Regions from separate parts of the Pseudoalteromonas sp. SG45-2 genome, predicted to be linked through region 1. Evidence: predicted binding sites of a transcription regulator. Region 1 holds the regulator's gene; each other region holds the start of a gene.
The links. Region 1 encodes sigma-54, which starts transcription at its own class of promoters, with help from an activator protein. Its sites were predicted from a motif close to GTTGGCACGNNNNTNGNNT; they were not measured.
Positions count from the first base shown of each region.

Region 2: a site for sigma-54 is predicted at 4,447-4,465, ahead of H5116_RS04085 (DUF1328 domain-containing protein). Genes of this name have one in related genera too.
Region 3: a site for sigma-54 is predicted at 5,007-5,025, ahead of fliS (flagellar export chaperone FliS). Genes of this name have one in related genera too.

Region 1 covers NZ_JACJEO010000006.1:63,790-73,846, reverse strand. Annotated here, with positions in the region: gene H5116_RS05685 (phospholipid-binding protein MlaC) at 1-466, opposite strand, end outside; gene mlaD (outer membrane lipid asymmetry maintenance protein MlaD) at 472-1,020, opposite strand; gene mlaE (lipid asymmetry maintenance ABC transporter permease subunit MlaE) at 1,034-1,813, opposite strand; gene H5116_RS05670 (ATP-binding cassette domain-containing protein) at 1,813-2,628, opposite strand; gene H5116_RS05665 (calcium/sodium antiporter) at 2,884-3,852, shown strand; gene H5116_RS05660 (KpsF/GutQ family sugar-phosphate isomerase) at 3,856-4,827, shown strand; gene kdsC (3-deoxy-manno-octulosonate-8-phosphatase KdsC) at 4,828-5,379, shown strand; gene lptC (LPS export ABC transporter periplasmic protein LptC) at 5,376-5,930, shown strand; gene lptA (lipopolysaccharide transport periplasmic protein LptA) at 5,920-6,465, shown strand; gene lptB (LPS export ABC transporter ATP-binding protein) at 6,462-7,187, shown strand; gene H5116_RS05635 (RNA polymerase factor sigma-54) at 7,257-8,756, shown strand; gene hpf (ribosome hibernation promoting factor) at 8,783-9,070, shown strand; gene ptsN (PTS IIA-like nitrogen regulatory protein PtsN) at 9,075-9,527, shown strand; gene rapZ (RNase adapter RapZ) at 9,546-10,057, shown strand, end outside.
Region 2 covers NZ_JACJEO010000004.1:187,331-197,387, reverse strand. Annotated here, with positions in the region: gene alaS (alanine--tRNA ligase) at 1-1,824, shown strand, start outside; gene H5116_RS04105 (aspartate kinase) at 1,831-3,048, shown strand; gene csrA (carbon storage regulator CsrA) at 3,140-3,331, shown strand; gene H5116_RS04095 (YcxB family protein) at 3,382-3,849, opposite strand; gene H5116_RS04090 (hypothetical protein) at 3,984-4,175, opposite strand; gene H5116_RS04085 (DUF1328 domain-containing protein) at 4,234-4,407, opposite strand; gene H5116_RS04080 (OadG family protein) at 4,927-5,172, shown strand; gene oadA (sodium-extruding oxaloacetate decarboxylase subunit alpha) at 5,184-6,965, shown strand; gene H5116_RS04070 (sodium ion-translocating decarboxylase subunit beta) at 6,979-8,109, shown strand; gene H5116_RS04065 (aldo/keto reductase family oxidoreductase) at 8,253-9,224, shown strand; gene H5116_RS04060 (hypothetical protein) at 9,238-9,414, shown strand; gene H5116_RS04055 (peptidoglycan DD-metalloendopeptidase family protein) at 9,489-10,057, opposite strand, start outside.
Region 3 covers NZ_JACJEO010000010.1:121,587-131,643, forward strand. Annotated here, with positions in the region: gene H5116_RS09410 (sigma-54 dependent transcriptional regulator) at 1-1,127, opposite strand, end outside; gene H5116_RS09415 (PAS domain-containing sensor histidine kinase) at 1,124-2,236, opposite strand; gene H5116_RS09420 (DNA-3-methyladenine glycosylase I) at 2,369-2,962, shown strand; gene H5116_RS09425 (sigma-54-dependent Fis family transcriptional regulator) at 3,265-4,701, opposite strand; gene fliS (flagellar export chaperone FliS) at 5,123-5,524, shown strand; gene H5116_RS09435 (hypothetical protein) at 5,533-5,847, shown strand; gene fliD (flagellar filament capping protein FliD) at 5,943-7,376, opposite strand; gene H5116_RS09445 (flagellar protein FlaG) at 7,436-7,861, opposite strand; gene H5116_RS20525 (flagellin) at 8,016-8,504, opposite strand; partial or broken gene H5116_RS20530 (flagellin hook IN motif-containing protein) at 8,592-9,494, opposite strand; gene H5116_RS09455 (flagellin) at 9,795-10,057, opposite strand, start outside.

The DNA of each region.
Region 1 (10,057 bases):
TACCGTCTTCAATAATTTTAGTCTTAACAACAACGACGTCTTTACCTTTAAACGCTTGCTCTGCACCAAACTCAACTTTCTGATTTGTGTATTGAGTAAATACACCTGCATAAGTCGCAACTAAGTACTCTCTAAATACACCAATAAAGCGTTGAATTTCTTTAATTGCTTTGGCCTTTTCAGCCTCGTCGGTAATTGCACGAACTTTAGATACTTCACTGCCAAGTACACGAAGTGCTGCATATTTATAGTCGATATAAGGCATTAATTCTTCTTCGACTATTACGCGAAGGTATTCCTGATCTTTAACAATTAATGGCTGATCTTTTTTAATGCGCGCAAATGTATTATCGGCAACTTGGCGTACCATTTTATTAGGATCGACTAATTTCACATCTGCTGCACTTACGCTTTGAGTTAGCGTCATTGTGCCAATTGCTACAATAGCTAAAAACTTTTTCAACATAATAATTACTCACTACCTTGGTTGAATAAAAACTGCCCGATTAATTCTTCAAGTACAATGGCAGACTTAGTATCAGTGATTGAATCGCCATCACCTAATGCTTTACTTTCCACACCAAATAAATCGTCAATTGCTTCATCTTGCTTGTTTTCTGTCACTGTTTCGCCTAAACAACGTTGCTTAGCAGAATCTGGAGAAATTACAGGGTGAATACCTAAGTACTGCTCACCTAAAATACCCGACGTTAAAATAGAGATTGAGCTTGTGTCTGAAAAACGACATAAGTACTGTGCGTCAATGGTCATATTAACGACTGGTAAAAACTCTTGTGGGTGAACATAAATTGATTCAACACGGCCAATTACAACACCACCTACTTTTACTGGCGCACGCGCTTTTAACGAGCCGATGTTTTCAAACTTGGCATTAAGCGTATATGTTTCGCCAGAGCCACTAATACCTGAATTGGCAACTTTAAGTGCAAGCATCGCAAACGCTAAAATGCCAAGTGCTACAAAAAAACCAACTAAAATTTCTAATTTCCGTGAATTCATTATCTATACCCTATTAGCTGGTAAACATTACCGCTGTCAAAATAAAGTCAAAACCTAAAACTGCTAATGACGAATGAACAACCGTTTCGGTGGTTGCTTTGCTGATCCCTTCTGAGGTCGGCACACAGTCATATCCTTTATAAAGCGCAATCCAGGTCACCACTATGGCAAATACAAAGCTTTTAATAATACCGTTTAGTATGTCTTGCTGAAACGACACTTGCGATTGCATGATTGACCAAAAACTACCTGTATCAACCCCCAGCCAATCTACCCCCACTAAATGAGCGCCTATAATTGCTACAGCTGAAAATATCAATGCAAGCAATGGCATGCTTATAAAACCCGCCCAAAAGCGCGGTGCAATAATACGTTTTAGCGGATCGATTGCCATCATCTCAAGTGATGAAAGTTGCTCTGTTGCTTTCATTAAGCCAATTTCAGCTGTCAAAGCGCTACCTGCGCGTCCTGCAAATAATAATGCAGTAACAACCGGGCCTAGTTCTCGCAATAAGCTCAGTGCCACTAACGGCCCTAAACTATCCTCAGCGCCATAACCAACCAATACGGTGTAACCTTGTAAAGCCAACACCATACCGATAAACAAACCCGACACCATAATAATGAGTAACGATTGCGAACCAACCATATAAAGCTGGCGAACAAGTAACGGTGTGCCTTTTTTAAAATTAGGAACATGCGCTAATGCACTAAACAGCATATAAGCAGAACGACCAAGGGCCGCAAAGCGTCCTAGCGTTTTATGTCCTAGCTTTTGAAATAAATCCAACATTATGCTTTTTCTCCAAGTAGTTCGTCTGCATAAGCCTGAGCCGGAAAATGAAATGGTACAGGACCATCCGACAAGCCTTTTAAAAACTGTTGAACTAAAGGAGATTCATGATTACGCATTTCATCTGGAGTACCAGAACCAATTACCCCTTGATCGGCGATAATTATAACGTGTTCGGCAATACTCATTACCTCTGTTACATCGTGCGTCACGATTAAAGACGATAAACCTAATACTTCGTTGAGCGACTTAATTAGCTTAACCAATACGCCCATCGAAATAGGATCTTGCCCTGCAAATGGTTCATCGTACATGATTAGCTCTGGATCAAGTGCTATAGCGCGTGCAAGTGCAGCACGCCTTGCCATACCGCCGGATAACTCAGATGGCATTAAATCTTTAGCGCCACGTAGTCCAACCGCTTGCAGTTTCATTAACACAACTAATCGAATCAGGTCTTCACTTAGCTTTGTGTGCTCTCTTATAGGAAACGCGATATTGTCAAATACCGACATATCAGTAAACAACGCACCACTTTGAAAAAGCATACTCATTTTAGTACGTGCTTCGTATAACTCTTTACGAGACATTTTAGGAATGCTGCCACCTTCAAATAAAATATCACCTGAATCTGGTTTAAGCTGACCACCAATTAAACGCAACATAGTGGTTTTGCCAATTCCGCTTGGCCCCATAATCGCAGTAATTTTACCTTTAGGAACGCTAAAACTCATATTTTTATATATGGTTCTATTGCCTCTCGAAAAGCTAACATCCTTGACTTCTACTATTGATTGCGACAAGTCGCTCTCCATAAAAATGTTCACTAGTGCCCCTATTTTAAAGCTTTTTTGTCAAAGATGGAAAAAACAATTCGTAAGATTTTGTAATACACCCATGAAAAGGATTATAAGACTCGCTCAAAACAGCTTAACCCCGGCTTAAATTTTTAAATTAGCTGTTTAAAAGCAACATTGTTACCTAGTTGACCTTACTCTTTTATTTATACTTTCATCTTGGCTTTTGTTACTATTCGCGCCATCCGTATTTTGTATAACTGGCTTAACACAATGGTTACCTCGTTTGTTATTTTAATTCTTGGTTTTGCAGCTCTTGTTTGGAGTGCCGATAGGTTTGTTTATGGGGCTGCGGCTCTTGCTAAAAACTTTGGTGTACCTACACTTATTGTTGGTTTGACCGTTGTAGCCATGGGCTCTTCAGCCCCTGAAATGATGGTTTCAGCCTCTGCCGCTTTGGCTAACAAAACCGACACAGCCGTTGGCAATGCTGTTGGCTCTAATATTACAAACATTTTACTTGTGTTAGGTATCACTGCTCTATTTCGCCCTCTTTCAGTTTCATCTAGTACGTTAAAACGTGAAATGCCATTAGTGATGCTCGTATCTTTAGCTACTTGGTATGTGTTCTCAGATAACTACTTTTCATTTAGTGAAGGTGTTGCGCTTTTAGTTGGCTTTATCGTATTCATCGGTGGGTTAATCATTGTATCTATGCGTGCAAAAAACCAAGATGACCCATTTGTCTCAGAAGCCTGCGACGATGTACCAAACGATGTACCTACTAAAAAAGCGGTATTTTGGTTAATTGTCGGCATGGTACTCTTGCCGGTTAGTTCTCATTTTTTAATCGGCTCAGCTGTTGATATTGCTAAATACTTCGGCTTAAGCGACTTAGTCATTGGTTTAACAATTATTGCCATTGGTACTAGCTTGCCTGAACTTGCCGCCTCGGTTGCAGGTGTACTTAAAAATGAAGATGATTTAGCACTAGGTAATATTGTTGGCTCAAACATATTTAATATTTTAGCTGTATTACCTCTAGCAGGTATTATTAATCCTTCAGCAATTGATCCATCGTTAGTAAGCCGAGATATATTAATTATGATTGGTGCAACACTTGCTCTTATTATTATGTCATTGAACTTTAGAGGCACCCAGCGTATCAATAGGGTAGAAGGCGGCTTATTGCTAATAGCGTTTTTGGGTTACCAAGGGTATATTTTTAGTCAAGTAGGGTAAATGATGGCAACGCTAAACTTTATTGAACAAGGCCTTCGCGTTTTAGATGTTGAGCGCCAAGCACTTAGTGATATTGCACAATATGTAGATGAAAATTTTCATAACGCGTGCCAATTAATGTACGACTGTGAAGGCCGTATTATTGTTATTGGCATGGGAAAATCAGGCCATATTGGCAATAAAATAGCGGCAACCCTTGCAAGCACTGGCAGCCCTGCGTTTTTTGTTCACCCTGGTGAAGCAAGTCATGGTGATTTAGGTATGATCACTAAAAATGACGTGGTTATGCTTATTTCTAATTCAGGGGAAACCAGCGAAGTTTTAAATATCATTCCGGTTTTAAAACGACTTGGTGCCAAAATGATAGCGATGACTGGCAATACACAATCAACAATGGCAACCCTTGCTAATGTACATGTGTGCATTAAAGTAGAAAAAGAAGCTTGTTCATTGGGTCTAGCCCCTACATCAAGTACCACTGCAACGCTTGCGATGGGCGATGCCATGGCAGTTGCATTATTAGAAGCTCGCGGCTTTACAGCTGATGACTTCGCGCTATCTCACCCAGGTGGTAGTTTAGGCAAGCGCTTATTACTTACTTTAAAAGATGTTATGCACAGCGGCGCAAATACACCTATTATTGATGTTTCACAAACAGTTAAAGATGCTCTAATAGAAATGTCAGCTAAAGGATTAGGTATGACAGCCATTGTTGATGAAAATCAGCAACTCGTAGGGTTATTTACCGATGGTGACTTACGTCGCATTTTAGAACAAAGAATTGATATTCATACAACACAAATAGATGTTGTTATGACTAAGTCATGCACTACAGCTACGCAAGATATTTTAGCCGCTGAAGCGCTCAATATTATGGAACGTAAACGTATAAATGGCCTAATCGTCGTCAATGAGAAAAACCAACCTATTGGCGCATTAAATATGCAAGACCTATTAAAAGCAGGAGTGTTATAAATGCAATTTGAAGAACTCTATCAACCGCTGAGCGATGATGCAAAAGCACGCGCTAAAAAAGTAAAACTACTTATATGCGATATTGATGGTGTATTTTCTGATGGCCGTATTTACCTTGGCAATCAAGGTGAAGAGCTAAAAGCATTTAATACAAAAGATGGTTTTGGCATTAAAGCACTTATAAACAGTGGCTTTGAAGTAGCTGTTATTACTGGTCGTCATTCACAGATAGTACAACAACGTATGAGCAGCTTAACCGTACAGCATATTTATCAAGGCCAAGAAAATAAGCTCATTGCCTATCAAGAATTAAAAGATAAACTCAACCTTAGCGATGAACAAATTGCTTATATTGGTGATGACGGTCCTGACATGCCTGTTATGGAGTTAGTAGGCTTTGCCGTTGCAGTAAATGATGCCCACCCTCTTATTAAGCGTTTGTCACATTATGTAACGCAAATGCCTGGTGGTTTTGGCGCTGTGAGAGAACTCACCGATTTGCTCATGCTTGAAAATGGTAAAGCATTGACTACACAAGGCACTAGTTCATGAATGCAGCGCGCATAATATTAAGCGTTTTATTCATTAGCTGTATGGTTTGGCTTTGGTACCCTTATTTTGCACAAACAAATATTGTGCCTCAGGCTGAGCCTGAAGTTGTTGCTAAGCCTGATTACATAGCTATTGAGCTCAAACAGACAGCCTATGATGAGCAAGGTAAAATTAGCCACAAAGTCACTGCGGCTAAAATGGAGCTATACCAGCAATTAGGTTTCACGTTTTTTGAAAAACCCATTTTTACTTTATATAACGAGCAACAAACGTGGCAAATAAATGCAGACGAAGCAACATTATATGAAGATAAACAATTAATTTTAGAAGGTAATGTGGTTGCCAAAAATTTAACCGATAACGCCATGATAGACAAAATCAATGCTGATAATATTCAGGTTGATATAAAGTTATTAACAATGCGTTCGGAGCAACCCGTCATTATCACTGGACCCAATTTAAAAATCACCGGTAAAGGCCTAGAAGCCGACTTGAAAACCGAAGTGATAAAACTAATTAACCATACGCGAACCATATATTATGACCAATAAAATATTAAAATCACTTATAATTCCTACACTTATACTAGCGTTTAATAGTAGTGCTGCAGAGCAAAACACGCAACCTGCTGCCAATCAAATTTCAATAAGTGCCGACAAGCAAGAAGGTCAATTGAAAGCTAATGTGGGTATTTTTGAGAAAAACGTTGAGATTATTCACGGTAATCGCCGCATTACAGCCGATCGCCTAGAAGTACACAAACGTGATGAACTTGGTGATAATAAACAATTATTAATTGCCACAGGTAGCCCTGCGCACTTTGAAGAAAAGCAATCAGACGGCACGACTATGAGCGCCAGTGCTGACGAAGTACGTTATGATGTATCTAAGCGTTTTTTAACGCTTGTTGGTAATGCACAAGTTTCGCAAGCCGGACAAAAAATAAATGCTAAAAGCATTACCTACGACATAGAGCAGCAGCTCATCAGTGCCGAAAAAGATGAAAACTCAACTGACCGCGTTCACACAATTTTAGTACCGATCGAAGCTAAAAAAAGTAAAAAAGGCGATAAAGGTCAACCATGAGCACATTAAAAGCAGAACTATTGGCAAAAAGCTATAAAGGTCGTGAAGTTGTAAAAAACGTCGGCCTTGAAGTACAAGCTGGCAGTATAGTTGGCTTACTTGGCCCTAACGGTGCTGGTAAAACAACGACTTTTTATATGATTGTAGGGCTTGTTCCTAGCGACAAAGGTAAAATATCTATTGATGATAACGATATTACTCTTTTACCTATGCATAGTCGTGCTAGATTAGGCATAGGCTACTTACCACAAGAGTCATCGATTTTTAGAAAGCTGACTGTTTATCAAAACTTAATGGCCATTTTAGAAACGCGCAAAGAACTAAATAAACAAGCCAGAGAAGACACGCTCAATAACTTATTAGATGAATTTAGCATACAACACATTCGTGATAGCCAAGGTATGGCATTATCGGGGGGAGAACGTCGTCGTGTAGAAATAGCACGAGCGCTGGCAGCAGATCCTAAATTTATATTACTGGATGAACCGTTTGCCGGTGTTGACCCTATTTCGGTATTAGATATAAAGAAAATAATAGAACATCTTAAAAATCGTGGGATTGGTGTATTAATTACCGACCATAACGTAAGAGAGACCCTTGATGTTTGTGAAAAAGCCTACATTGTTTCTCATGGGGAGCTGATTGCATCAGGTACTCCAGAACACGTATTAAATGATAAAACAGTACGCGATGTTTACTTAGGCGAGCAATTTAGGCTGTAACATTTACGCCATGTCTTTAAGCATCTGCTAGTATTAATTATAACAACATAAAAGGATTGTTAGAGATACATGAGGCAATCACTACAGCTGCGCATGGGCCAGCAACTTACAATGACTCCACAGTTGCAACAAGCTATTCGTTTGTTGCAACTCAGTACATTGGATCTCCAGCAAGAAATACAAGAAGCTCTCGACAGTAATCCACTATTAGAGGTTGAAGAGGCAGACTATTCCGAAGACGCTGCTGGTAAAAACGAGCAAAAAGCTGATACCGATGACATAACTGTTAGCGCATCTGCTGATGATGCTCCGAGCGAATACGAACAAGATACTGGTGAAGCACTTGCAAAAGACACGCTAAGTGACGACATGGCTATGGATGTCAGTTGGGATGAGTACATGAGTGCCGCTCCTGCAGCCTCATCAGGTCCAATGCCTGAAGACGAATCAATATACCAAGGCGCCTCTACTGAAACGCTCCATGAGTATTTAATGTGGCAATTACAACTAACGCCATTTAGCCCTACAGACGAAGCTATTGCTATTGCTATTGTAGAAGCTGTCGATGATTCAGGTATTTTAACACTAAGCTGCGAAGAGATTTTAGAAAGCTTTAATCAAGAAAACGAAGATGATAACGAAGTCGAACTTGATGAAATTGAAGCGGTATTAAAACGCATCCAACTGTTTGATCCTGTTGGTATTGCTGCACGTAGTTTACAAGAGTGTTTGTGTATTCAGCTTAATCAATTTGATAAAGAAACACCTTATATTAATGAAACGAAAATGATTTTAACCGAGCATATTGATCTATTAGCAGCTCGCGACTATCGTACATTAATGAAAAAAACTAAGCTCAAAGAAGAAGAGCTTAAAGAAGTAATGACACTAATACATACTCTCAACCCAAAACCTGCAGATACTATTGTAAGGGAAGAATCTGAGTATGTTATTCCTGATGTGTCAGTTAAAAAAATTAAAGGCCGCTGGGTTGTCGAATTAAACCCAGATAGCATGCCTAAAATTCGTGTTAATAGCCAATACGCAGCAATGTCTCGCACTGTAAAATCAAGTGGCGACAGCCAGTTTATTCGCTCACATTTACAAGAAGCTAAATGGTTTATTAAAAGCTTAGAAAGTAGAAACGACACGCTATTAAAAGTTACTAATTGTATTGTTAAGCAACAACAAGGCTTTTTTGAACATGGCCCTGAAGCCATGAAACCAATGGTTTTAAATGATGTTGCTGAAATGGTAGAAATGCACGAATCGACAATTTCTCGCGTAACTACTCAAAAGTACATGCATACACCCCGTGGTATATTTGAGCTTAAATATTTTTTCTCAAGCCATGTAAGTACTGAAAACGGTGGTGAATGTTCATCTACAGCAATACGTGCGCTTATCCGAAAATTAATCGCAGCAGAAAACTCAGCAAAACCATTGAGTGATAGCAAAATAGCGGATATATTGGCTGAGCAAGGAATTAAAGTAGCGAGACGTACAATCGCAAAATACCGCGAATCTCTTGCTATTCCACCGTCAAATCAGCGTAAAAGTCTGATTTAAGACGCTAAACTAAGAGGGTAATGCTTATGCAACTAAACTTAACTGGTCGTCACGTAGAATTAACCGATTCACTAAGAGACTATATTAATACTAAATTTGCGAAGCTTGAAAGACACTCTGATCATATTAATAATGTTCATGTCATTCTCGATGTAGAAAAATTAAATCAAAAAGCAGAAGCCACAATACACGTAAGCGGTGCTGAGCTATTTGCCTCTACAGAACATCAAGATATGTATGCCGCTATTGACTCGTTGATCGACAAGCTCGATCGCCAAGTAATCAAACACAAAGAGAAGCTTGCTCGACACTAATATGATGAAATTAAGTTCACTTATATGCCAGGACTGCAGCAAAGCTGCGGTCCTTTTTAATAGCAAAAAAAGAATTTTAGAGTTCATTAGCGAACTTGCTCACGACAAACTTCCGTATTTACCGCAACAAGATATTCTTAATGCTTTAATGAGCAGAGAGAAATTAGGTAGTACAGGTATAGGGCGTGGCATTGCTATTCCTCATGGAAGAATGAGCGGTGCAGAAGAGCCTTTGGCTTTAGTGCTCGTTAGCGAAACTCCAATAAACTTTGATGCAATCGATAATCGCCCTGTTGATATTTTTGTCGCACTCATCGTACCAGATGGCGATAACCAGCAGCACTTAAAGACTCTAGCAACCATTGCTGATAAACTAAACAACAAAGATTTTTGTAAACAGTTACGCAGTGCAAAATCTGATACTGAGCTTTACCAAGTTATTGTCGATCAATCATAGTTTTATAAAGGGTGTTAAATGGAGTTAATTATCATAAGCGGCCGTTCTGGTTCTGGAAAGTCGGTTGCTTTGCGCGTTGTAGAAGATTTAGGTTATTATTGCGTAGATAATATTCCAGTAAACCTACTTCCTTCATTAGTTCGCAGTGTATCTGATAGCTACGATAAAATTGCTGTTAGCATTGATGTGCGCAACATCCCTAAAGAACAAGATGAATTTAACGATATTCTTGAATACTTACCAGGCTTTGCAAACCCTACGTTATTTTATTTAGATAGCGACGATCAGACATTGATCAAACGTTTTTCTGAAACACGCAGATTACACCCACTATCAATAGACTCGTTGCCCCTTGATTTAGCCATCAAAAAAGAAAAAGAATTACTTGATGTATTAACCACTCGCGCCGACTTTATGATAGATACGACTGATTTAAGTGTTCATCAACTCGCTGAATCTATTCGTGAAAAGATTTTAGGTAAAAAAGATAAGCAACTGATTGTCACATTTGAATCATTTGGCTTTAAACA
Region 2 (10,057 bases), on a different contig from region 1:
GCAAGTGTAACTAACGCGCAAGATATGGACGATAAGTCACTACGCGTAGTGGCGGATCATATTCGTTCGTGTGCGTTTTTAATCTCTGACGGTGTTATGCCATCTAACGAAGGTCGTGGTTATGTACTACGTCGTATTATTCGTCGTGCTGTGCGCCACGGTAATAAGTTAGGTGCGCAAGGTTCGTTTTTCTATAAGTTAGTTGCTGCGCTAATTGAGCAAATGGGTCAAGCGTACCCAGAGCTTGCTAAGCAACAAGAAATTATCGAAAAAGTATTACGCATTGAAGAAGAACAGTTTGGTAAAACACTTGAGCGTGGCTTAGCTATTTTAGAAGAAAGCTTAAGTGACCTTAAAGGCGATATTATACCGGGCGACTTAGTATTTAAACTTTACGATACGTATGGCTTTCCAGCTGATTTAACGGCCGATGTTGCGCGTGAGCGCCAGATGACGATTGATCATCAAGGTTTTGAAGAGTGCATGGCTGTACAACGTAAAACAGCGCAACAAGCGGGTAAGTTTGGTGCTGATTACAATGAGCAATTAAAATCAGAAAAGCTTACTGAGTTTAAAGGCTACGACAGCACGCACCATAGCGCGACAGTGGTAGAAATTTTTGCCGGTGGCGAAGCTGTTCAGTTATTAGAAGATGGTCAACAAGGTATTGTAGTATTAGACCGCACACCGTTTTACGCTGAATCAGGCGGCCAAACGGGCGACACGGGTACTATTACAGTTGCTGGTGGCGAATTTAATGTTACTAATACCACTAAACTTGGTAATGCTTTTGCTCACCACGGTACTGTGCAAGGTCGCATTGGTGTTAACGATAAAGTGGATGCGACTATTGATGATGCACGCCGCGATAGCATTAAGAAAAACCACACAGCTACACATATTTTACACGAAGCACTACGCCAATTATTAGGCGACCATGTAGGCCAAAAAGGCTCACTTGTTCAGCCTGATCGTTTACGTTTTGACTTTTCGCACTTTGAAGCGGTTACTAAAGATGAGCTACGTGAAATTGAGCGTGTAGTTAATGACGAAATTCGTCGTAACTTCGCACTTAATACTGAGCTTATGGCTATTGATGATGCTAAAGCGAAAGGTGCTATGGCGTTGTTTGGCGAAAAGTATGATGACGAAGTACGTGTAGTTACTATTGGCGACTACTCTATTGAGCTTTGTGGTGGTACTCACGTTGAGCGCGCAGGCGATATTGGTTTATTCAAAATTGTATCTGAAAGTGGTATTGCCGCAGGTGTTCGCCGAATTGAAGCGGTAACCGGTGCTGATGCAGTTGCTTATGTTAGCGAGCAAGAGCAACAATTACATGATGTAGCTGCTTTAGTTAAAGGCGATAGCGCATCGGTACTTGAAAAAGTAACTGCGTTGCTTGAAAAGTCTAAAGGTCTTGAAAAGCAAATTGCGCAACTTAACGATAAGTTAGCAAGTGCAGCGGGTGCATCTTTACTTGATTCGATTGTTGAAATTAACGGCGTTAAGCTACTTGTAGCAAATGTTGAAGGTACTGAATCTAAAGCGCTTCGCGGTATGGTTGACGACCTTAAAAACAAGATTGGCTCAGGTGTTATTGCTCTTGGTGTTGCCAGTGGCGACAAAGTAAGCCTAATTGCTGGTGTAACTAAAGACTTAACAGGCAAAGTAAAAGCCGGTGAGTTAGTTAACCACATGGCAGGCCAAGTAGGTGGTAAAGGTGGCGGTCGTCCAGATATGGCACAAGCCGGTGGTAGTGAGCCACAAAACCTTGCTGCTGCACTAGATAGCGTTACAGCTTGGTTAACTGAGCGTACTTAAGCCTAAGTGGCGCTTATTGTTCAAAAATTCGGTGGCACTTCGGTCGGCTCAATAGAGAGAATTGAAGCGGTCGCCGACCTTGTTGTAAAAACCAGACAACAAGGACATCAAGTGGTTGTGGTGCTCTCGGCTATGTCGGGAGAAACCAACCGCTTAATTAATCTCGCCAAACAAATCGATACTCGCCCGAGTAGCCGTGAACTAGATGTACTTATTAGCACCGGAGAGCAGGTTTCTGTATCACTACTTGCTATGGCTATTATAAAACGTGGCCACTCTGCTGTGAGCCTATTAGCCGATCAAGTCAATATTTTAACCGATAACATGTTTGGTAAAGCTCGTATTGCAGAGGTTGCTGCTACGCGTTTGAAGCATGAGCTTGAGCATAATCGTATTGCTATTATTGCTGGGTTTCAGGGGCGTGATATTGAGGGCAATATTACAACGCTTGGGCGCGGCGGTACCGATACATCGGCTGTGGAAATAGCTGCGGCTATAAAAGCTGACGAATGCCAGATCTATACAGACGTTGACGGCGTATATACTACAGATCCTCGTGTTGAACCTAACGCGCGCAGAATGAGCCAAGTTACCTTTGCCGAAATGCTAGAACTGGCAAGTTTAGGGGCGAAAGTTTTGCATATTCGCTCAGTAGAAGCCGCAGGAAAACATAATGTGCCACTTAGGGTGCTTTCGAGCTTTAATCCCGATGAAGGTACATTAATAAGCTTTGAGGAGAACGATATGCCAAGCAAGGTTGTATCGGGGATTGCGTTTAATCGTGACGAATGTTTAATTAAGGTACAAGGTGTACCAACGGGCACGCAATATCTTTCAAAAATATTGAAACTTTTTGCCGAAAATGGCATCGAAATAGATATGATTAATCAAGTTAATCATAACTTTGAAAAAATAGACTATGCTTTTACTGTGCACTCGAATGATTATCTGCAAGCACTTGAATTATTGAGTGAAGATCAAGCTCAGCTCAGTGCTCAAAATATAAGCGGATTGCAAGCGGTAGCTAAAGTTTCTGCTGTTGGCATGGGTATGAAATCACATTCTGGTGTCGCTAGTTTATTTTTTGATGCATTAGCGCAGGAAAATATTAATGTGGTTTTAGTCTCGACTTCAGAGATTAAAATTTCAGTTTTAATAGATGAAAAGTACTTAGAGTTGGCTGTTCGTGCATTACACAAGGCATTTTTAACAGAAAATGGATAGATTGCGAGTTTTTACTTACTTTTCAGTCTAATTTTCATTAGTATGTTTAAGCGGAATCTTATAATTTTTATTGGAACATGGGAGCAAGAGAATGCTAATACTAACTCGTAGAGTAGGTGAAACCCTAATGATTGGTGACGAAGTAACAGTTACTGTTCTAGGTGTTAAAGGAAATCAAGTTCGAATCGGTGTTAATGCACCAAAAGACGTATCAGTGCATCGTGAAGAGATTTATATGCGCATACAAGCTGAAAAGTCGAACCCTAATCCGGGCAATGCTTAATCAACACGTATACGTAGTTGAGTAATTAACTCAACTAGACTAAAAGCCACTCACTGAGTGGCTTTTTTGTTTATAAAAGCGAGTGTTTCAGGACTAAGTATTTGTTTTGATATGTACTGCATGCCGCTTTTGTTTTTAATAATAATACCTTGTTGGGTGTCTATTACTTCGCTTATATTTTGCCATTCTAATTGATAGCTTTTGTAATGATTAGCAGATTTAATACCTTCTTCATCAAAGGTAAGTGTTACCTCAGAGCCTGATGCTCTGCTGAGCATTTGTCTGGTTACCCACCATGGTCTGCGATAGTAAAAAGCGACGCACTCGAGTACCGCTAACATGATCATAAACGATCCTAAGTAATGATCGTCTAAAACATAAATGCCAAATAGACCAAGCGCAACTAACAACACAAGTAAAAAGTATTTAGGTTTTGCACGCTTACTATAAGGGAGTGACTCATCAAAACACTCGTAAAAGTAGGGTTTATCTAATGTGTAGGTGGTTGTGAATGCCATTTTGCCTTGCTTTAAATATCGTTTTTTTTATTTTAACAAGCTAACTGCTAAATGAGCAGCTTTATAGTCAGTGATTTTATTACTGGCACAAAAAAACGGCTCGAAAGCCGTTTTTTTTAGCGGTACAAGAAGAATTAACAGTTAGTTTCTTCAGCGTTCACGCCTTCTTTAACATTTTCACATGCATCTTCAACAGAGTTTTGCACATCAGTTACTGCTTCGTCGATACGTTCGCCAGCATCTTCTGCATGGTTGTCTTCACAACCCATCATGAAAAAACCTGCAAATACTGCGATTAGTGCTGCTTTTAAAGTTGTAGAGTTCATAGTGTAATTCCTTGTAAGTATTAATTAAATTTTAGTGTTTGTTAGATGAATGCTTTATCTACCTGGGTGATTTACCACGTAGTGCACCTGAAACTAATGAAATCACTAAAAGTACTAAAAAGATAAAAAATATAATTTTTGCTATACCAGCTGCGGCACCTGCGATGCCACCAAAACCTAACACTGCAGCGATTAAAGCAATAACTAAAAATGTAATTGTCCAGCGTAACATTGTTTTCTCCTTGGTTATCAAATTTGCTCATAATAACTAATGCCAGTTATATGCCAAAATTTATTTGGCATAAATATCAATTAGTTATGGGTTTTTGCTGTTATTCTAGCTATTAGTTGGTTAGTAACTTTTACGCTTTGTTATGTAAGTTATTCACACTGTTGCAAATAACTGCTAAATGTTCACTAAATAAACTTATTTTGGTAAGACCAATTAACAATTGGTGTGTGGCTTTGCATTTTATATTAAGAATTAGTGTTTATTTTTACTTAGCTTGATAGTTAATTAACAACTTCCATATAACTATTAGCTATAGTCGTTATTTCTTGTATGTATTGTAGAGCGCGTGATTGCTGAGTTATGGCATGTAAATTAATTGAGTGTTATGTTATTTATTGTTTAATTGGTTTTACCAATTTACAAGATGTAGACAAAGCGATTAGTTTTGTTATTATCCAGTGAATAAATATTTAATTAAATCGATTTTTTATTTTCGATATGGGTTTCAAGGGGAGAAAAATGGATATAGGTGCTCTACTCACAACGGCTGGTAACTTAATGCTTACTGGCATGGTTGGGGTGTTTGTATTTCTGTCGATATTAATTGGTGCAGTAACGCTTATGTCTAATTTGGTGACGCGCTTTAGCGAACCTGACGTGGCGACACCAGTTAAATCACCATCTTTTAAATCTCAAGGTGTGCCTAATGAGCACATCGCTGCTATTAGTGCTGCCATTGCTCAGTACAAATCAAATAATAAATAAGGGGCACACACATGGCTAAATTAAAATTAACAGAATTGGTATTACGCGATGCTCACCAATCATTATTAGCAACGCGTATGCGCCTAGACGATATGCTACCGATTGCTAGCAAATTAGACGATGCGGGTTATTGGTCTATTGAATCGTGGGGCGGTGCTACATTTGACTCGTGTATTCGTTATTTAGGCGAAGATCCTTGGGAGCGTATTCGTGCACTTAAAAAAGCGATGCCTAATACTAAACAGCAAATGCTATTACGCGGTCAAAACTTATTAGGTTACCGCCATTACGCTGATGACGTAGTTGAAAAGTTTGTAGAACGTGCACATAAAAATGGCGTTGATGTATTTCGTATATTTGATGCAATGAACGATGTACGTAACCTAGAAACAGCTATTAAAGCGGCTGTAAAAGTAGGCGCTCACGCTCAAGGTACTATTTCGTACACAGTTAGCCCAGTTCATACACTTGATATGTGGCTAACTCTTGCAAAGCAGCTTGAAGATATGGGTTGTCACTCAATTTGTATTAAAGATATGGCGGGTTTATTAAAGCCGTACGATGCTGAAAAACTAATTAAAGCACTTAAAGAAACTGTATCTATTCCAATTGCTATGCAGTGCCACGCTACAACAGGTTTAAGTACTGCTACTTACCAAAAAGCAATTGATGCTGGTATTGATATGCTCGATACCGCTATTTCATCAATGAGTATGACTTATGGACATTCCGCAACTGAAACTATTGTATCGATAGTTGAAGGGACTGAGCGTGATACTGAGCTTGATTTAAACCACCTAGAAGAAATTGCTGCTTACTTTAGAGATGTACGTAAAAAATATGCGGCATTTGAAGGTAGCTTAAAAGGGGTTGATGGGCGCATTTTATTAGCTCAAGTACCTGGTGGCATGCTTACAAACATGGAAAACCAACTTAAAGAGCAAGGCGCAGCCGATAAGCTTAATGAGGTTTTACTTGAGATCCCACGTGTACGTGAAGATCTTGGCTTTTTACCTTTAGTAACACCAACGTCGCAAATTGTTGGCACTCAAGCGGTACTTAATGTGCTAACGGGTGAGCGTTATAAAACAATTACTAAAGAAACTGCTGGCGTATTAAAAGGTGAATATGGCTTAACACCAGCACCAATGAATAAAGAGCTACAAGAGCGCGTGCTTGATGGAGCGGAAGTTATTACTTGTCGCCCTGCTGATAACATTGCACCTGAGCTTGCAACGCTTGAAGCTGAGTTATTAAAAGAAGCACAAGAGCAAGGTTTAACACTTGCTGATGATCAAATTGATGACGTATTAACTTATGCATTATTTCCACAAGTTGGTTTGAAGTTTATTAAAAACCGCAACAACCCAGATGCATTTGAGCCAGTACCTTCTGTTGAAGATAAAAGCAGTAAAGCACCTTCTAAATCAGTTTCAAATAATAACAAAGTGAAGGCTGAGCAATACAGCGTAAAAGTAGATGGTAAAGTTTATGACGTAGTCGTAGCGCAAGGTGGTGAACTTAAAGAAGTAACATTAAAAGACTCTGAGCACATTCCTCAATCTGCTTCGGTTGCATCAGGTGAAACACTTAACGCGCCTCTAGCCGGTAATATTTTTAAGATTAAGGTAAAAGCTGGGCAAGTTGTTAACGAAGGCGATGTAGTGATTATTATGGAAGCCATGAAAATGGAAACTGAAATACGCGCTACGCATACCGGAACAATTGCTGAAGTGTTAGTTAGTGAAGGCGATGCTGTAACTACCGGCGACGCTATGATTGCATTAGCTTAGGAGTAAATAGAGGATGGAAGGTATTTTAAACCTCTGGAATGCGACAGGCATTGCTAACTTTACAATCCCATCGTTAATAATGATTGCGGTAGGGTGTTTATTACTGTTTTTAGCGATAGCTAAAGGCTTTGAACCACTATTATTACTACCTATTGGTTTTGGTGCAATTTTAACAAATGTACCAGTGGCAGGTTTGTCAGACCCAGGTGGGCTTTTGTACTACGTTTATTATGTGGGTATTGATACGGGGATTTTTCCGCTGTTGATATTTATGGGAGTAGGGGCGCTGACCGACTTTAGCGCACTTATTGCAAACCCACGTATGTTGTTATTAGGTGCGGCTGCACAGTTTGGTATTTTTGCTACATTGTTTGGCGCTATATTACTTAACTATGTGCCAGGTTTTGAATTTACTCTACAGGACGCATCGGCTATTGCCATTATAGGTGGTGCCGATGGGCCAACAGCAATATTTTTAGCATCAAAACTGGCACCTGATTTACTAGGCGCAATAGCAGTAGCTGCGTATTCATATATGGCACTTGTGCCAATTATTCAGCCGCCAATTATGCGTGCACTAACAACCCCAGAAGAGCGTAAAATAAAAATGCCAGAGCTTCGCAAAGTATCTAAAAAGGAAAAGATTATTTTTCCACTTATGGTGCTTAGTTTAACGGCTATGTTTTTACCGGCTGCTATACCGCTTGTAGGTATGTTTTGTTTAGGTAACTTAATGCGAGAGTCGGGTGTTGTTGATAGATTAAGTAACAGTGCTCAAAACGAAATCATCAATGTTACAACTATATTTTTAGGCTTAGCTGTTGGTTCAAAGCTTGCTGCAGATAAGTTTTTAACTGTTGAGACGATTGGTATTTTAGTGCTTGGCGCACTGGCTTTTGCAATTGGTACGGCATCTGGCGTATTTATGGCAAAAGGACTTAACCGAATATCTAAAACGCCTATAAATCCATTAATTGGGGCGGCAGGTGTATCGGCTGTGCCAATGGCGGCACGTGTAGTTAATAAAGTTGGCCTTGAAAGTAACCCACATAACTTTTTACTTATGCATGCAATGGGACCCAACGTAGCGGGTGTACTTGGTAGTGCAGTTGCTGCGGGTATTTTATTAGCACTTGTTGGCTAAAAATGTAATTTAAAATAGATTAACCATTAAGCGCAGTTTACTGCGCTTTTTTTTTGTTCTTAATTTCTTCACCGCTAAATGGTTTCTTGTTCAGCACTTTTTGTTTACAGTAACAGCTCTTCAACATTTTAAGGATAGTTATCATGCTTCACACGCCTTTAGCAAAGCACTTGCCTCACGTTAGTAAACTTGTATTTGGATGTATGGGTCTGGGAGGCGGTTGGAATAAAGACGCAATCACTGATGCACATGTTAAGCAAGCTCATGAATGTATAGATAACGCCATTGAAGGTGGTATTAATTTTTTTGACCATGCTGATATTTATACTTTTGGTAAAGCAGAGCAGGTTTTTGGTAAAGCATTAAGTGAGCGGCCAGAGCTTAGAGAGCACATGTATATTCAATCTAAGTGTGGGATTCGATTTGAAGATGACTTAGGGCCAAAGCGTTATGATTTTTCCCAAAAGTGGATTGAGCAGTCAGTTGAAGCATCATTAAAACGATTAAATACAGATTATTTAGACGTACTTATGCTGCATCGCCCTGATCCACTCATGGAAGTTAACGAAATTGCTCGCATATTTAGTTGCTTAAAAGAAAGCGGTAAAGTGCGCAATTTTGCAGTATCGAATATGCAGCAGCACCAAATGAACTTTTTACAACACGCACTTGATATGCCAATTGTTGCTAATCAAATTGAGGCTAGTTTGCAAAAACATCAGTTTGTTGATGAAGGTGTATATGCCGGTAACAGTGACGGTAAAGATCTTAATTTTACGCCAGGTAGTATTGAGTACTGTCGTCATTTTGAAATCCAAATTCAAAGCTGGGGTAGTTTATGCCAAGGCTTGTACAGCGGTAGTGATTTATCAAACGCATCTCAGGCAGATATCAACACCAGTCTTTTAGTTAATAAGCTGGCTGCACTTTATGAAACCTCTGCTGAGGCAATTGTACTTGCATGGTTGCTTCGCCATCCCGCATCTATTCAGCCAATTATTGGAACAACTAATGCTAAACGGATTAAAGCCTCTTGTGATGCTGTAAACGTAGAGCTAACTCGTGAGCATTGGTATGCACTTTATGTAAGCGCTAAAGGCCACGAATTACCATAAGTAGGGCGTTAATATGAACATATTCGTTATTTTAATTGGTTTGTTTGTTGCGCTGGCGATACTTATACCCTTGCTTGAAAAGTATCAAAGTAAAATAGGGCTCAACGGCGCAACCAAATACAGTAAATATATTTGGCCATTAGTGATGGTGTCTTTAGTTATTCAGCTCATTTATGTACTGATGTACTAATGGTTTATAGCGTATACAAAAAAGCCTTTGCAGGTTAAACCTGCAAAGGCTTTTTTAATGTTTATTGATAAACTTTATTTAAGTGCTAACTGTAGCTCGCGATTGCGCTCAAGCTGGGCAATAAAGTTATCAGCAATAGGTTTAAACTTGGCAAGTTCTGAGCGAGGTAATGGCTCTGACTTAGGAAGTTTTACAGTTTTAGGATTACGGTGAACGCCATTTACTAAAAATTCATAGTGCAAATGTGCACCAGTAACACGACCTGTAGAACCTACAGTACCAATTTGTTGGCCCTGTTTAACTTTTTGGCCCGTTTTAACTAGCTTCTTATTTAGGTGTAAGTACTTAGTTACATATTGCGTGCCATGGCTAATAAATACGTAGTTACCGTTGTACTTGCTGTAACCGGCTTTAATTACTTTACCGTTACCAGATGCAACAACAGGTGTGCCAGTGCGTGCAGCAAAGTCGATACCACGGTGCGCTCTAACTTGCCCAGTAACAGGGTGTAAGCGGCGAGGATTAAAGCTCGAACTAATATACTTAAAGCTTACAGGCGCACGTAAAAATGCTTTTTTCATGCTACGCCCTTCAGGCGTATAAAAATTGCCGTCGGTATGGCGAATAGCTGCAAAGCGCTGAC
Region 3 (10,057 bases), on a different contig from region 1:
GGCGCTAAGTTTTCAATAAAAATAGCATGCTCGTTTATTGTATCGCCACTTCGCAGTATAAGCGCACGCTGTATAACGTTATCAAGCTCGCGTACATTTCCAGGCCACGCGTGAGCCAGTAACTTTTGCTCGGCAGCTTTATCTAAATACGCCATTAGCTCTTTACTTTTACTGATATGGCGCTCAATTAAATGCTTAGCCAATACAATAATATCGCCAGGGCGTTGGCACAATGGTCGCCACATTAATGGAAAAACATTAAGCCTGTAATATAGATCTTCTCTAAATTGGTTTTCAGACACGGCTTCTTTTAAATCACGATTACTGGTTGCCAAAATACGTACATCGAGCTGGATTGTTTTACGACCCCCTAAACGCTCTACTTCACGCTCTTGCAGTACGCGTAACAGCTTTGCTTGTAGCCCTAAGTCCATCTCTGTAATTTCATCAAGTAAAATAGTCCCGCCTTGTGCTTGCTCAAACTTACCCGGACATGCTTGAATCGCGCCTGTAAAAGCCCCTTTTTCGTAACCAAATAAAGTGGCTTCGAGCATATTTTCAGGAATAGCCGCGCAGTTAATCGCCACAAATGGCTCATTACAGCGGCTCGACTTATCATGAATATAGCGAGCAAGTACTTCCTTACCTGAACCACTTGGGCCAAGTACCATTACACTTGCATCAGAGCGTGCTACTTTACTCGCAAGCTCCAATAATTGAATACTAGTTGGGTCAGCAACAATAGGTCCGTCGGTTTCTTTTGCTTTTTCAGGTAAATAACGGCTCACCATATTTAACAGCACTTCAGGTGCAAATGGTTTAGCCATGTAGTCAATTGCACCTAGACGCATGGCTTCTACCGCATCGTCAATTGTGGCGTACGCCGTCATCATCAATACAGGTAAGTCAGGGTGGTTTAATTTAATACTGCGTAGTAAATCAAGTCCACTCATTGCGCCCATTTGCACGTCGCTTACAACAAGCGAAAATTGATCTTTTTTAAGCAATATCATTGCTTGCTCAGCACTGCTCGCTGCAACACATTCAATACCCGACATTTCAAGGGTATCTATTAAGGCTTCACGAAGCCCAGCGTCATCTTCGACAACTAAAATAGTGTTACTCATAATGACCCCTCTAATTTAGATGTTGCCTTAATAGGCAGTAACAAGCTAAAGCAGGCACCACCATGCGTATTATTAGTCACATCAACACGGCCTTGGTGCGCACTAGCCACCGAACTCACTACAGCAAGCCCTAAACCTGTGCCCTGACTTTTTGTAGTAAAAAATGGTTCAAAAATTTTATCGCTTTGGCTTAAATCAACACCTGGGCCATTGTCGCTCACACTAATACGAACCATATCTAAATCTTTTAAATCTCTTTGTGCGCTAATTTTTACTTTTGCGCCACCGCCAATAACTTGAATACTATTGTGCACTAGATTTTGAATAGCACTGGCCAATGCCGTTTTATTACCAACTATTTGTATATCGGGTTCTGGTAAGCTTACATCTAGCTCACTTTCATTAAGTGCGACCATCGCATCAGCACCTGCTTTAACTTCGGTTAAAAGCTGCTGCATTGAAACTTGCTCAACAACTTGCTGATCGCCACTTTTAGCAAATAACAGCATGTCGTTTACTTGAGTTTCTAAATCTTTTAAACGCGACATTAACTTTGTTTGAAAATTATCGCGAGATGCTTCGGGTAAGCGCTTTGACCCTAAATTAGCAGCATAAAGCATAGCGGCTGAGAGCGGCGTACGGACTTGATGCGCTAATGATGCAACCATTTTGCCCAGCGCGCTTAATCGCTGCATATGTGCAACACGTTTTTGTAAGCGGCGAGTTTCGGTTAAATCCGTCATTAAAATAAGTTGCCCAGGCTCTGGTGCTAAAGCAGTAATATCAAGTTTTATTAGGCGTCCGTCTTTTAAAGACACTTCATGGCCATCATCTTGATGTGGCCTAAAAGAGCGCTGAATAACATTAAACCAGCGTTCGCCTTCAAGTGGCTCGCCAAGCATATCAATCGCTATTTGATTCGCTTTTGCAATCAACCCTTTGCCATCAAGTACAACCACGCCTGCTGGCATGGTATCAACCAAATGCGAAAGCCAACTTGCTTGCTTGCGCAGATCGCTTAATTCACCAATGTACTCCTCTTGAAGTAAACATGGGTTATACTGATTTGCAGAAAAAAACTGTGGTTTTAGCACGCTAGCAAGGGCCATAATCAAATCTCGAATTGATGTAGATACAAGTCTAAATGCACGATTTATACCAAAATTTATTTACATACTTATCATTAAGTTACATCAATAATTTGAGCGACATAAAAATGACGCACACAAAAAGGAATAATAATGAGTGAGCAAAAAAAGTGCCGTTGCCCGTGGCTCGACACCACTAAACCCGACTACGTTATTTACCATGATGAAGAATGGGGCGTCCCTCTTTATGATGATACAAAGCTGTTTGAATTTATCACTCTTGAATCAGCGCAAGCCGGCTTAAGCTGGTACACAATTTTAAAAAAGCGCAGCGGTTATAAAAAAGCATTTGCCAATTTTGATGTAGATAAAGTGGCACAACTCACACAAGATGACATTGAGAGATTAATGCTTGATGAGGGTATTGTGCGCAATCGCTTAAAAATTGCGGCAACTGTTAACAACGCAAAGTGCTTTATAGAAATACAAAAAGAATTTGGAAGTTTTAGTAACTACCAATGGCAGTTTGTCGATAATAAACCGATTATAAGTAATTTAAATAACGCTGAGGACTACCCAGCAATTACAGAGGCATCAACTGCATTTGCTAAAGATTTAAAAAAACGGGGTTTTAAGTTTTTAGGCCCAACAACGGTATATGCGCATATGCAGGCCTGCGGTATGGTTAACGATCACAGTAATGATTGTTTTAGGAAAGAAGAAATTATTAAGACTTTTAGTGAGTAAGTGATTTATAACCATAAAAGTGATTAGTTCACAAAGAGGTTAAGAGACGCTGCGCTTTAGAGAAGTAAAGCGTAAATTGACTATGGTTTCTCATTTACCTTCGTTTTTCTCTTTGTGAAATAACGTTTTATTTAAATGATTAAAAGCTACGCTTTTCACGCGAGCAAACTCAGCGTCTACCGCCAAGGTTTAAGTTTGGGTTATCTTGTAGACGCCATGCTTGCGTGACGGGCAAAGCCCGTAAAGTGATTGATCACAAATGAATAATAAATAACGAAAAGTATTTCACCATTTTCGTACTTCTAATCTCGTGAAAGATTATACTTTTTCATTTTCTCAACGAGTGTTGTTCTGCGAACCCCTAATATCTCTGCAGCGCGAGCTACAACGTAATCATAGCGCTCTAACGCTTGGGTAATTAAGCTAATTTCAAGCTCTGCTAAATAATCTTTAAGTTCAATACCATCATCAGGTAATAGCCCACTACCCGTTTGGCTAAACTCAGCGTCTGGCTCACTTTCGTAATCACTAAAGCCTGTACTAAATATGTCGTTAAAGGCGTCTTTTTCCATTAACTCTTCAGGGTATTCTGGCTCGTAGGCTTCAACTTCAATGTAACGATATTTGTTAGGTAAATCAGGAATATCGACCACTTTGTCAGGGAACATAATAACCATACGCTCCACCAAATTAGCAAGCTCACGAATATTACCAGGCCAAGCATGTTCTTTTAAGCTCTCAACTGCGCGCTCTGTAAACTTAGCGGTAGAACCAGTCTGGTCGTTAACACGGCGCATTAACTCTTTTAAAAGCAGCGGAATATCATCAGCTCGTTCACTCAGCGATGGGTTTTCGATAGGGAATACATTTAAACGGTAATATAAATCTTCCCTAAAACTACCCTCTTCAATCATTGTTTCAAGATTACGATGCGTGGCCGCAATAACGCGTACATCAGCTTGGATTGCCTTTGTACCACCAACACGTTCGTAGCTGCGTTCTTGCAATACTCGCAGCAACTTAACTTGCATTTGCAGTGGCATATCGCCTATTTCATCTAAAAATAGCGTCCCGCCTTGAGCTAGTTCAAAGCGCCCTTTACGAGCCGATATAGCACCAGTAAACGCGCCTTTTTCGTGGCCAAATAGTTCACTTTCGAGCAGCTCTGCCGGAATAGCACCACAGTTTACAGGTACAAACGGTCCATTAATGCGCTTTGAAAGCAAGTGAACATTACGGGCAACCACTTCTTTACCTGTGCCTGATTCGCCTAAAATTAAAACATTAGCGTCGGTTTTTGCCACTTGTTCAATTAAAAAGCGAACATCTTTTACGGCCTCTGTTTCACCAACAAGTCCGTCAAAAGTTTTATGTGGTTTAGAATGCTTATGCTCATTTGGCAACATGCGCTGATACTGCTGGCAATCGTGAAGTAACTGCGTTGTCACTTCGTGATTAAATGGCTCGCAAATAAGCCCCACCACATTAGCGATACTTAATAGTGGTTTTAGCGTTTCGCCAATTAATAAAAACGGTAATGTTGGATAGCGTTTAATTAAGCTTTCGTGGTCCAGTGATTGCAAAGCTCCTAAAATAATCATGCATTCTTGCTGCTGATATTTTTTGCATTCTTGTTCAAAGCAGTCTTCGCTTAATAGTTGTACAGCTTCACCAATAAAGCCAAGTGAAGCATTTAATCCTATTGCGCGGTTGTTATTATTATCTAAAATCAAGATCATATTTAGCGAGCCGTACTTTCACTAATTTGTATAATTATTTAAATTGTAAGCCAGTTCAGCATGGATGCAAGTGATAGCGGCAGTTTTTTGACATAAACGCCAAAAAACAGGCGGGCTAGTTAAGTCAATCATACTTAATAGTTAATCATTAAGTATGGGTTATAGTTTTAACTTAGCCATTACTTAACTATTACCTAACTATAACTTAGCCCTAAAAATTAATTTACTCGGCTATAAAAATGCTATTGTTAGTAAATAAATTTAAGTTGAAGTTACAAATGCCGATACATAAATAAGTAAAAATGCTTGGCATTAATATTGCTTTATTTCTATAAAAGTATAAAAGCTTTATTGAATTTTTATATAAGTTTTTATATTAGCTTTCACATAATTTTATTGTTTTAAATTTTAGGATCTTCCCATGGCTCATGTCTCAGTAAAAAAATACGGTCAAGTTCGTGCTAGCAGCATTGCCGAAATGGCCCCTTACGAACAAATAAACCTTATATTCAGTAATATCATCGGTCGCTTAGCAGCAACTAAAGGGTTTATTGAGCGCAAAGAAATACAAAAAAAAGGTGAAAATATTTCGGCCTGTGTTTTATTATTTGGTGCACTGCAAGACGCACTTAATTTAGAAGTAGAGCAAGACCCTAGTATTTCTAACAATTTATTGGCACTTTACGATTACTGCCAACGCCGTTTAACGCAAGCGAACATAAACAACGATATTGAAGCAATTGTGGAAGTATCAAGTATTGTTAAAGAAATTAAAGAAGGCTGGGATAACATTCCACTAGATCAACGAAGCCCTGCGGTTTAATTTCAATTATGGACTCGCCAACATCTTCAGAGCAACTAACAAACTACTCTGAGCTCATACAAACGTTGCTTAGTAATATTGAAGTGTTAGTAAATGATAATAACGCAGACGAAGCTCGGCCTCTTTTAGACACTTTAAATGTTGAACTAAAGCAATGGTGCGAAAGCAGCGACGGCCCAAGCGCAAAGCAATTAGAATTAATTCAGCTTAGTATAAATACCATTTTAGTAAAAGCGAATAGTGCAAAAAACGAGTCATCTAAAGCTATTATTAAACATAAAAAATCAGGTAAGGCGATTAAAGCTTATAAAGCAAGTCGCTAAAATCTACTTAAATAGAAAACACAAAAAAACCGTTTTAAATAACGGTTTTTTGTGCTTTCTTAATTTAGTTATTAATTTAATATCATAGTTATGTACTAGGAGTTATCTCTTACTACGCCTGGCATATTCTCTAATTGAGCTTGAACATAACTGCTGGTGTTATTAAGGCTCGCCACTAATAAATCCATCGCATTATATTGAGCATATAAGCGAGACGATAGCGACTCCATTTTACTGGCAAGGTCCAAGCGCTGATCATCTAAATCGTCTAGCTGATTTGTTTTACTATCAATTCGGTTTTGGATAATGCCGTCAGAATCTGTATAAAAGCTCATTAGCTCATCAAAAGACTGTGCGAAGCCATCATCGTCATTACCTACAAAAAACTGCTGCACTAAATTTACATCTGCGTCTATTTGCTCATCGAGTGTTTCTGTATTTAGCGTTAAAACACCGTAGCGATCTGTTTCTACACCTAGCCGCGAAAGTGATAACGAGTTACCGTCACCTAAATCAACTGATTCAGTTATTTCACTACGAAGCTTTGACATAACGCCTCGAAGTAGTGAATCTCCAGCCATGACTCCTGCACCCGCTTCACTTGAGGCTCCTAAATTATTGCTCAGCTCTAACAATTCATTGTAACTAGCAATAAACCCATTTAAACCTGTTTTAATATTAGTGTTGTTTTCGGTAACCGATATATCACTTAAGTCGTCGTCAGTGGCATGCAACTTTTTAGCAGTAATATCCACGCCATCAATCACGTTACTAAATTCATTAGTATTGCTTGATACTGTCAACGTGCCATCAATGGTTATTTGTGCATTTTGTGCAGCATTTACTTCAGTCAGGTTAGTTGTATGATTAGCAGGGTCTGCGTCTGATACATCATAAGCCAATCGAGATAACCCGCCTGTATCAGTATTATTACCGTCATCGTCTTGTACGGTAATTGTTATTGCGTTGTCTTCGCCAGTTTCTTTACTTGTAAGTACTAAATGCTGACCGGTATCACTGGTTATTATAGTTGCAACAACAGAATCATTACTATCACTGCCAGTAAAAGGGCCGTTATTAATTTGGTCTCGTAAATCTTCTAACGTATTTGTAGCCGATAAAACAGTAGAGAAACTATTTGCACCAGAGCCAATTGTAATTACGCCAGCACCAATTGCCTCGTCAGCGGCAAATGCAGGGGAAGATAACTTATGAGCCTGTGCTAATGCGTCTACTTTTACATTGTAGCTGCCTGGCTGAGCATCTTTATCTGAGCTAATAGATATAAAATCATCATTGCCAGATGCAGTTCGCTTTTGGTAGTTATCACTATCGCCCAATGCTTCCATTGAGGTTTGTACTTTTTCAAGTGCAGATTTTAATGCCCCAACAGCTGAAATATCCGTAGTTAATTTACTTTCAGTAGTATTTAAGCGAGATTCAGCAGGTGCTTGTTCAGCATTAACGAGTGCATCAACAATATCCGAAACTGCTAACCCAGAACCTAACCCTGTAAACGAAATAGCCATGCTTCACCTCTTGAATACTTAAAAATAAACTAACTTAAAATAGCAATATTAACCACTTACTAAACTGTTTGGTCGATCAAAATACCGGCAGATTCAGACAGTTTAGAAACTAGGCTTAATACTTCCTCAGAAGGATATTGTTTAATTACTTCGCCGCTGTTTTTATCGAGCACTTTAATGACATCACGTCCTGAATCTTCATCAACTTTAAATTGTAAGCTGCGATTCATTTCACCCATAAAGTCCTGCAATTGTTGCGCCATTTGTTCTAGCTGTTCGCGCTCTAACGGCTGATCTTTTTCATCTTGATTGTTATTTTTGTATTGGTTTTGCTGTAATTTTTGTTGATTGAGCACTTCCGTTTGCTTTACATCATCAACCGCTCGCTCAGTTAAAGAGTGAGCAGCTTGTCCTACTTGCTTATCATCACCAGCAATGGGAGTCGGTAATGTAGTAACCTCTGCGTTTGAAGTAATTGTATTCATAACAGATTCCTATTTGTACTTAATTAAACCAACAATAGCTTAGTTTACATTCTTAAACCACAAAAGGAGGTAGCTAAAGCCACCTCCTTTTTTTAAATACTAATACTGACTTTTTGTATTAGTTAGCTAACCATTAAGCTATTACTCTAACTTATTAACCTAATAAGCTAAGTGCTGTTTGTGGTAACTGATTCGCTTGCGATAAGATTGACGTACCTGCTTGTTGCAAGATTTGGTTTTTCGTCATCTCTGCTGTTTCGGTTGCAAAATCTGTATCTTGAATACGGCTACGTGATGCTGATACGTTTTCAGAAATGTTAGCAAGGTTACTGATCGTGTGGTCAAATCGGTTTTGAATCGCACCTAAATCCGCGCGTTGGTCATCGATCTGAGCTATTGCACTATCGATAATTGCTAAAGCGTTTTGAGAGTCAGTTTGAGTAGATATGTCTAAGCTGTTTACGTCGGCAAGAGCGCCAGTCTGGGTAACTGTGGCATCATCGATTACGCTAGCATTATCAGCGCTAACAGAAAAGGCTTCAGTTGAAGTTAAGTTTAGTGCGCCACTTACAATAACTGAATCAGTTGTAGCTGCAGCACCCAAAGTTGCAGATACGCCACTCACATCCCCACTATAATCCATACCGGCAACATCTACAGTTGTAGAACCATCTGAGTGCAAGAAATCAGCTATAGCTATATCGTCACCGCTTCGGTCTGTTAATACTAAACTACCATCATCGGCGGTTGTTGCTGTCACTCCATGGTCATTAGACTTTTCATTAATTGCACTAGCAATATCATCATAACTAGCGTTTGACGATATAACTTGACCATTTAATTGAAACGAAACAGAGCCTGAAGCAAGAGTTCCTGATACATTAACTTGAGTTTTAGCATCTGCAGTTACACCTGTATCACCAGTTACTTTATTTATTGCAGCTGCGGCTTCTCCAGCTGTTGCATTCGGGTCAATTGTAACATCAACAGCAGTACCACTTTTACCGGTTATAGTATAATCACCACCTGCCACTCCGTTAACTGTAGGTGCTGCTGCTACAGCTGTAGCAGAATCAACTTGGCCAAGCCCAGCTGCTGCTGCACCACCAATTTCAGTTTGGAAAGCACCAATATCCTTTGCACCAATGCTAGATAGAGAAACATCAATCGTTTCATTGGCATTAGCGCCAACCTGGAACGACTTTGTACCAAAGCTTCCATCTAACAATTGTTGCCCACCGAAAGAAGTGGTATCAGAGATACGTGTTAATTCGGTTTGAAGTGCTGAAACTTCTTTTTGAAGTGCTGCTCTATCAGTATCTGAATTAGAACCGTTAGCTGACTGTAGAGCAAGTTCACGCATACGCTGTAAAATACTTGTAGACTCGCTCATTGCACCTTCAGCTGTTTGTGCCATTGAGATACCGTCGTTAGCGTTACGTTGAGCTACTGCTAAACCATTTACTTGTGATGTTAAACGGTTTGAAATTTGTAGGCCTGCCGCATCATCTTTAGCACTATTGATGCGCATACCAGATGACAAACGTTCCATCGATGTAGCTAAATCAGAACCTGATTGAGATAGGTTACGTTGAGCGTTTAGTGAAGATACATTTGTATTTACTGAAATCATAATAAAACTCCTGATTACTTTCGTAATGTGACTGTTTAGATTTAACCAAGAGCTGTCACAATTGCATGTTCAAGCTCTGTACTGGTTAAGTTAACGGCAGGAGAAAATTTATCTTTAGCGTTATTTTGATTTATTTTTAAAGTTATTTACAAAGTAAACTTAAGCACCTAATTTTAAACGAAATAATAACCCCCTAAAAAAATTTTCATTCACATACAGCGTGCTATTTTTCGTCAATAAACTATAAAGCACACCTAAAAGGTGTGCTTTATATTAGCAATTTACGAATACTGTTCGTTACTAGCCACCTAACAAGCTAATTGCAGCCTGTGGTATCTGATTTGCTTGAGACAAAATTGTTGTACCAGCTTGTTGTAATATCTGATTCTTTGTCATTTGCGCTGTTTCTGTTGCAAAGTCGGTATCTTGGATTCGACTACGTGAAGCTGAAACATTCTCACTTATATTGGCTAGATTAGTAATTGTATGACTAAACCTATTTTGAATAGCACCTAAATCAGCCCGTTGATCGTCAATCATAGCGATTGCTGAATCGATTACAT